DNA from 2 places in the Pediococcus sp. M21F004 genome. Region 1 is predicted to be linked to the other one. Evidence: a T-box and tRNA genes for the amino acid it is inferred to sense, from the RefSeq annotation. Region 1 holds a T-box; the other holds one or more tRNA genes.
The links. A T-box is a leader RNA that pairs with one kind of tRNA and senses whether it is charged. The one in region 1 lies ahead of tyrS (tyrosine--tRNA ligase), so its partner is inferred to be a tRNA-Tyr.

Region 1 (4,217 bases):
CAATAACTGACGTTTCAACGGTAATCCGCCGTGATAGCCGCCAATTGAACCATCTTTGTGCAAGACGCGGTGACAAGGAACAACGATTTGATTGGGATTTCTTCCGACGGCATTGGCAACCGCTCGAGCAGCAGTTGGTCGGCCAATTTTTTCGGCTAGGGCGCTATAAGTAGTCGTTTCTCCGTAGGGAATGGTCTGTAGGGCCTGCCAGACGGATTTTTGAAAAGGGGACCCATTAAATTCAATTGGAAGAGTAAACTGCTGGGATTTGCCGAGCAGCAAATTTTTGAGTGCCGTTTTATAAGGATTCGTTTTGTCGGAATTTTTTAAGAGCTGGGCATTAGCAATGTAGTGGTGCAGTTCTTCTTCTGAATTGCTGGACCCTACGAATGCTAGCCCATGGTCGCCAACAGCAATTAGGTAGGTGTAGTCTGAAACTGTGACCCGATCGATGTACAAAGTTTTCATGATGGCCTCCAAAAAACGTGATTTTGTCTAAATTATAACAAATAAGTAGACAAATGAATTTAAAAAGAAACTAATCAATAAGGGATGATGTTGTGAACGAACAGTTAGATTTTGAAACGGGTGTGAGAGAGGCAATCCCAACAGTTTTGGGATACATAGGAATTGGCCTTGCTTTTGGAGTCGTCGGGAAAACAAGTGGTTTGAGTGTTTTAGAAATATTTTTAATGTCGCTAATTACATATGCGGGGTCGGCACAATTTATTATGGTGAGCTTAATGCTGGTTGGAAGCTCCATTCCATTCATCATGTTGTCGGTCTTTTTGGTTAATGCGCGATTCATTTTGATGAGCACCACAGTTGCCCAATATTTTCGGAAGGATTCACTGGGACAAAACATTGGCATCGGATCGTTGTTAACTGACGAATCGTTTGCATTGAGTATGAACAAGCTTAATTTCACGGATCATCATCTCAAACCTGGCTGGATTCATGGTGCAAACATTGTGGCTTACTTAACGTGGGCGTTTGCCACAGCAGCTGGCGGATTATTGGGTAATTTGGTGGGCGATCCGAAAGCATTTGGGCTGGATTTTGCTTTGGTGGCAATGTTCATTGGCTTACTTTATCTACAAATGATTACGGATAAAAGTAAGGCCTTTGTTTTTCAAATTTTTATGGTCGTGGTAGTCTGCTTTTTGATGTATGGATTAACGATTTTCTTTTCAAATAATGTAGCGCTGATTGTGACAACGTTGGTCGGCTGCTTTTTAGGGATGGTGATTGAACAATGGCGCTCACGATGAACGTATTATGGACAATTATCGGGTGTGGCATCGTGACTTGGCTATCACGGGTAATCCCATTTGTCCTGGTTAAAAACTTTGATTTGCCAAAATGGCTGATTCAGTATTTAAGCTTTGTGCCATTGGTGATTATGACGGCCTTAATTATGGAAAATATTTTTACCCATCATGCGGGGTCATTGCCAACGGTTAATTATGAAAATCTGCTTGCAACAGTACCGACTTTTGTGGCGGCCATTATTTCAAAAAGTCTGATTGTGATTGTTGTGGTGGGGATTGTAAGCATGGCGTTGATTCGGTTGGCTTTTTAAAAAAATTCTTGACTTATCAATATAACTCTCTTAACATGAAACTAATATCAAAAGCAATGCGATAATCGAAGTAGCAGACTGCCCAACATTTCAGAGATCTGGTGGTATTGAGAACCAGAATGTGGTGGTTGTGAATTACAGTTATCAAGCTTCTAAATCTATAAATTAGCGATTCATCTCGTTATCGATGTTGAGTGGTTGCAGTTAATTGCAATAACTTGGGTGGTAACGCGGAGAATTTCGTCCCTAGAGTCTTTATTGACTTTAGGGACTTTTTTTATACTATTTGAAACAAAAAATGAGGAGGAACGGTTATGAATATTATTGATGAACTAAAATGGCGTGGGGCTGTGAATCAAACAACTGACGAAGAGGGGCTACGCGAATTAGCAGAGAAGCAACAAATTGGCTTGTACTGTGGGGTGGATCCTACGGGTGACAGTTTGCATATTGGCCATTTGATTCCTTTTATGATGTTGAAACGATTCCAACTCCAAGGCCATCATCCAGTAATTGTTATTGGTGGTGGAACGGGTGCGATTGGTGATCCGTCTGGTAAAAATTCAGAACGAGTTTTGCAGACGATGGACCAAGTTAAACATAATGAAGATGCCATATCTGCACAAATGATTAAATTGTTTGGGACAGAAAATTTCACCATTATAAATAACTATGATTGGCTTTCAAAGTTGTCTTTGTTAGATTTTCTTCGCGATTACGGAAAGCTTTTTAACGTCAACACGATGTTGAACAAAGAAGTTGTGGCAAGTCGTTTGGAAGTGGGAATTTCTTTCACGGAATTTACTTACCAAATTTTGCAGTCCATTGATTTTCTTCATCTATACAAACATGAAAATGTGCAACTCCAGATTGGTGGTGCCGATCAATGGGGAAATATTACTGCCGGAATCGATTTAATTCATAAGGTTGAAGGTTCAGATACGGACGTGTTTGCGCTCACGATCCCATTAATGCTTAAGGCTGATGGGACAAAGTTTGGAAAAACGGCTGGTGGCGCTGTATGGTTGGATCCAAAGAAGACTTCACCATATGAATTCTACCAATTTTGGATTAATCAAGATGACCGGGATGTTGTGAAATACTTGAAGTACTTTACATTCTTAGGTGAAGACGAGATTAACGAATTAGCAGATAAGGTTCAGACGCATCCAGAAAAACGGGAAGCTCAGCGCCGTTTGGCGGAAGAAGTGACCAAATTTGTGCATGGTGAACAGGCGGTAGTGGAGGCCCAACACATTACTCAAGCATTGTTCTCCGGTGAAGTGCAAGACCTAACAGCAGAAGAAATTGAACAAGGTTTTAAGAATATGCCTTCTGTTGAGGTTAGTGATGAAAAGAAAAATATCATTTTATGGCTAGTGGATGATACAAAGATTGAGGCATCAAGACGCCAAGCACGAGAAGATGTAAAAAACGGAGCTATTCGGATTAATGGTGAAAAGGTGCAGGATGTAGACGCTGAAATTGATCCTAGTGCGCATTTTGACGGCAAGTTTGTGATTGTGCGTCGTGGAAAAAAGAAGTACTTTTTGGCTAGGGTTAAGTAAAGTGAGTGAGGCAAAACGGTAAGAGGCTGATTGTAAGCACAACGGATGCGGGATCGCAATCCCGCGGGAGTTGTGCTTACAATCAGTCTCTTGTTTTGCCGAGCTGTCCTAAGGCATAGCAAAAAAGTGCAGTAAGAGTGGTGCTGGATGCGAGTTCTTGCGGCCAAACTGTGCCACAAGAATCGACAGCGAACGGAATAAGAAAGATTTTCGTTTCAAAAATCAACCAACGAAATGGAGTAGTGCGGGATCGCAATCCCGCGGGAAGCATACTTATTTCCGGCCTTTTGACGTGCCAAACTGTCCTAAGGCTTAGCGAAAGATCGCCACTGGCTTCGAAACTGCAACTACTATATAGAAGAAAAAATAAAAAACGACTAGTTTTCAAGCAGTAAAATTGCTTGTTGAAACTAGTCGTTTTGTTTATTTAACGGGCTGTCCTAAGTAATCAGCTTGATAACGGTTTGCGAGATAGTCGTGAATTTCCGTCAACATTAGTTTCGTGGAGGGCGCCTCTGCTTGAGTTTTATTGACACTAAGGCAAATTGTTCGGTAATACTGATGAGAAAATGGATAAACATTGACATCACCAGTCAATTTTTGAAGAGCTAGTTGAGGCAAGATTCCAAACCCAAGGCCACTTTCTACCATTGAAAGAATGGATTGATCATCAATAGAGTACGAAAGGGCATTTGGTGCAACAGCGTAGCGATCCAAAGTCTTCTTTGTGTCACGATCATAATCGATTTGTTGTAAAATGAAGCGGTAGTCGCCAATATCGTCAGTTGTGATATAGGTTTTATTTTTAGGGACAAAGTTAGCGGGCGTGACGCAATAAATGGGGTCAGCTACTAATGACTCGGTAGTTAATTGTGCGTCTACAGGCAGTGCGGCAAAACCAATGTCGACTGTGCCAATTCTTGTCATTTCGGCAATTTCTGAAAACGTTCCTTGAGTGATGGTTACATCAACACCGGGATATTTTTTCTTGAAATGTTGGATAATGGTGGGCAACCAATTAATGCAGACACTACTGAACGCACCTATCCGGATCGTACCTGAGTTTA
Region 2 (4,217 bases), 550 kb from region 1:
ACCAGTGTTGACTAAAAAATTAGTTTAATCTCAAAAAAGACTACGGATAGCAAACGTGTATGTTTCACGATGCGATCCGTAGTCTTTTTCTAATAAAGATCGTTAAAACTCAGTTTAAGTTGATGATCAGTAGGAATGGTAATTTGCTTATCTTGAACAAGCAGGGTTCCACCCTTTTTAGTTGCTTGAATCAGTAAATATTTATTTTTAGATTCAAGAGATACATAATCTCCTTTTTCACTAAGGGGAAACTTCGCGTTAAAATCACCTAACAGAGAGAGTTGGGGCTCAATTTCAAACGTTTTGTAGCCTGCCTGAGTGGGTCTTAAACCCACCAAATACCGACCAATTAAGTAAATTGGGCTTGCGCCCCATGCATGGCATAAACTTTTTCCATATTTATCCCCGTACATCGCATATCGAGCTGCTCCTTTTTCTTTTGGATCAAAGTATTCCCAAAACGTGGTTGCTCCGTTGTCTAACATACCACCCCAATAGGCTTTAATTGTATCCAACACATCTTGGTAACTCCCGACTTTGGCTAACGCCTCTAGTTCCCAAAATTTAAAATAAGGCGTATTGATGGTCGCAATTAAGGGATTTCGTAATACCTTCTTTACAATTGTTTGTGTTCTTTTTTCATCCACATAATCAAACAAAATGGCAAAGATATTCGCGTGTCTGGTGACGTGTCGTTTTCCTGACTCATAACTATCAATATAGGCTTGCTTTCCTTCATCCCAAAAATATTTATCAATATTTACTCGTAGTCGTTGATAAGTAGCTTCATATTCTTGAGCGTCTTGATTTAACAGCTTAGAAATTTTAATCACACTTTTTAAAGCTCGCGCCAAGACCATTTGTTCTGCACATAGAGCCCCTTCATGATCAAAATCAGCCCAATCAATATAAATCCAATCGCCTTTACGTTCATGAATAAATCCTAGTTTATCCGTTGCTTCAAGTGAAAAATCAATTAATTGTTTCATTTTTGGATAAACAGCCTCCACAAATGTTTTATCTGCAAATGTTTCATAATATAACTCAATACTAATTAACCAGTACATGGAATAATCCACAATGGTATCCAAGTGTTGCTTGATATCGAGCTCCCCGCGTAAACCTAGCACTGTCCGTTCGACAATTTCTTTATCAAAAAAGTCATACCGATTCATGTAAAAACACTGAAAAGCATCACCGGCCCAGACCCAACGATCGCGTTTAATTCCATCAATAAAAAAGATTCCGGAACACAGACGCAAGGTACGGTCCGAGACTCGCCAAATCTGATTTAGTTTAGAATCATGTGACTCAAAAGCCCCAATTTTCGGAAATTTAACAAATTCAAAATTCACAAATATTGTCCCAATATCATCCAAACTGGAAATATCAGGAACGTAGATGTAACGAAAGGCACGTAATTTAGTCGTAAATGTTTTGGTGCTTTCATCATAGGAACCATCTGGATCGTCGTGCATCCTAATTTCATGTTTTAAGTAAGCATCTGCAACATCCAAAGCTTCAGTGCGACTTTCCCCATAACACAATACCATCGTTTGAAATTGTTCAAAAAATTGAATCATAGTTTTAGCAGTTAGGTCATGCCCAAAATCTAATAAAGTCCCGCCATTAACAATTTCAATCCTTTTGGCATTCTGGATTTTATGTGAATATTCAAAATGCATTGGATTCTGTTTGCTATTCGTGAAAAACTGACTTGTTCCGGCAATTACATCGTCACCCAGAAAATTAGAAGCCTTCCAACTATGATCACTATAAATTTCCTTACCTTCAATAAATGCGCATGGCAACCCTGAAAGATTTCCAACGTAAATTTCGATCCGAAAATGACCAGCCGGACATGTCATTTGACTGCCCAAAATAAACTTCGTTTCCTGACTATCCTCCAGATTAATCAGCTTGCCATATCCCTTACCTTGAATGATAGTTGAAAACGTTTGTGCGTGATCAAACTGGAATTCTTTCCAAAAATAAACGTTATGATTCCAACCCGAAGTATACCAGTAAGCGGGCCAATTCATCCCCCGCTCTTCACGATCAAAGTTTTGTTTCATTGCTTGATAGATTTCAAAATCTCCATGATACCAGATCCAACTTGCCATATTTTTACCTTTCATATAAGTGACCTATTCACAATTTTAGACCACCTAATCCTATTTATCCGCTTACATATATTAAACCACTTTCTACAAATCTCTGTATAAAAAAACTGCTATATGACTAATCTAATGTCATATAGCAGTTTTTATTAATTTATTGGGCTAGATGGGATCGAACCATCGCATCTCGGGATCAAAACCCGATGCCTTACCGCTTGGCTATAGCCCATTCATAAAATGGAAGGGAGTGGATTCGAACCACCGAACCCGAAGGAGCGGATTTACAGTCCGCCGCGTTTAGCCAGACTTCGCTACCCTTCCCTATGAATTGCTTCAACGTTTGAAACGCATCCGACTAAAATATAATACCGAAAATCCAGACAAATATCAAGTCTTTTTAGCAAATTCGTTTAAAAAATCTTCAAAAATCATAATTCAAAGTAAGCTAATCGTGCTTGCCACTCTTCTAAAAACGTATTATGCTGCCATTCGTTGATCCTCTTATTATGATACCCCACTGCTTGGTCATAGTACACCGTTTCCGAAAATTTCTTTGGCTTAGGATGAATATGCATATGCCCAAATACCACAATTTCAGTCTTGAATTTTTCCAATAACTTCCCTAATCGTGCGCTACCCATATACGCATTAGCCATGTTCCAAATATTTCCCTCTGGGGCATACCGAATATAGTCACGCCGCGGAACAAAATGTGTATAGTATAAAACCCGTTTATGAGCCTTCTCAGCCATTTTAAGCTGTTTGGTACTCTCATCCAAAACCAAGTCCATTCGTTCACCATCGGTCATTGTTTGCTGAATAGCACCATCTATCCAGTACGCTCGTTTCCAAGTTTCAAAATTGGCGATGGTTTTATCTGGAAGATTATCAGCAAATCCATAATCATACCAGCCATTATTCCCGATCAGACGCCAATTTGTGCCAGGAATATCTAAAAATTGATTATGCATATAGCTAACATCTATTGTACTTTCAAGTTCAGCAAAAGTAACTCCTTGAACCATATCGTGATTGCCAGCAATAAATTTTACTAAAGTCTGTGATCCCAATTCCGCCTGCAAACGTCGCACGTAGGCTAGGCTTTTGCCAAAATCATTAAACAAATCTCCAGCAATCAAGTAAATTTCAACATTTTCATTGGCCAAATAGTCAGCCTGTGCTTTGATTGTTTCACTCACATCAAGCCGATTCACATCAAAATGGTTGTCACTAGTAACTGCAATTTTCATAATTTCACCTGTGCTTTTCAAAAACTGATTAATATTTAATTTTACGCTTAATTTTAACTAAAATCCCCTAAAAGACCTTGCCAAATAAAAAAGACCAGTCCTGTAAAACAGAAACTGATCTAGCTTTTTTAAAATTTAATTAATTCCAACCATCTTTGAAGAGATCCATCGCGACATAAGTAGCAACAAAAAGCCTACAACGATGCTCACAGCCCCAACAATTAAGAAGTAAGGAACTTCTGTGGCACTGGTGTAAAAACGCACAATCTGCGAATTAATGGCCTGTCCTGCAGCATCAGCTAAAAACCACATACTCATCATCTGAGAACTAAATGCTCTTGGCGCGAGTTTAGTCGTTACTGACAATCCAATTGGTGAAATCAACATTTCCCCAATTTCTACAATTGCCCAACTACCAACCAACCAAAGTGGATTAATTTTTCCAGCCGTTCCAAATAACATTCCTGGAAGGGCAATGAATAAATATGATAGTCCTGCAAAACCAAGTCCATAAGCAAACTTTCGTGGTGATGAAGGTTGTTTATTACCCATTTTAATCCACATCCATGCAAAGAATGGTGTGTAAAGCATAATGAATAGCGGATTTAAAGATTGAAATTGCGAAGCGGATAACGTTATGAAGCCCAAATGTAACTGAGTTCTTTGAGCCGCAAATAAGGCAAGAACAACTGACCCTTGTTCTTCAATAGCCCAAAAAATGACAGCCGCAATGAATAAGGGAATATAAGCCAAAAGTCTTGAACGTTCGATTTTAGTAACTTTATTACTAGAAAACATTAAAACAAAATAGACAATCGGGGTTGCAACAGCAATTACACTCAGCAAT

Region 2: it has a tRNA-Tyr gene. The T-box ahead of tyrS (tyrosine--tRNA ligase) is inferred to sense a tRNA for this amino acid. The anticodon was not compared.

What each region holds. Positions count from the first base shown of each region.
Region 1 is NZ_CP177314.1:1,229,580-1,233,796, reverse strand. Features, by position in the region: gene ACLHK8_RS06360 (methylated-DNA--[protein]-cysteine S-methyltransferase) at 1-468, opposite strand, end outside; gene ACLHK8_RS06355 (AzlC family ABC transporter permease) at 561-1,271, shown strand; gene ACLHK8_RS06350 (AzlD domain-containing protein) at 1,256-1,582, shown strand; T-box leader at 1,630-1,833, shown strand; gene tyrS (tyrosine--tRNA ligase) at 1,897-3,150, shown strand; gene ACLHK8_RS06340 (LysR family transcriptional regulator) at 3,574-4,217, opposite strand, start outside.
Region 2 is NZ_CP177314.1:1,781,891-1,786,107, reverse strand. Features, by position in the region: gene ACLHK8_RS08895 (UDP-N-acetylmuramoyl-L-alanyl-D-glutamate--2,6-diaminopimelate ligase) at 1-28, shown strand, start outside; gene ACLHK8_RS08890 (amylo-alpha-1,6-glucosidase) at 90-2,138, opposite strand; tRNA gene ACLHK8_RS08885 (tRNA-Gln) at 2,278-2,349, opposite strand; tRNA gene ACLHK8_RS08880 (tRNA-Tyr) at 2,359-2,441, opposite strand; gene ACLHK8_RS08875 (metallophosphoesterase) at 2,549-3,370, opposite strand; gene ACLHK8_RS08870 (peptide MFS transporter) at 3,506-4,217, opposite strand, start outside.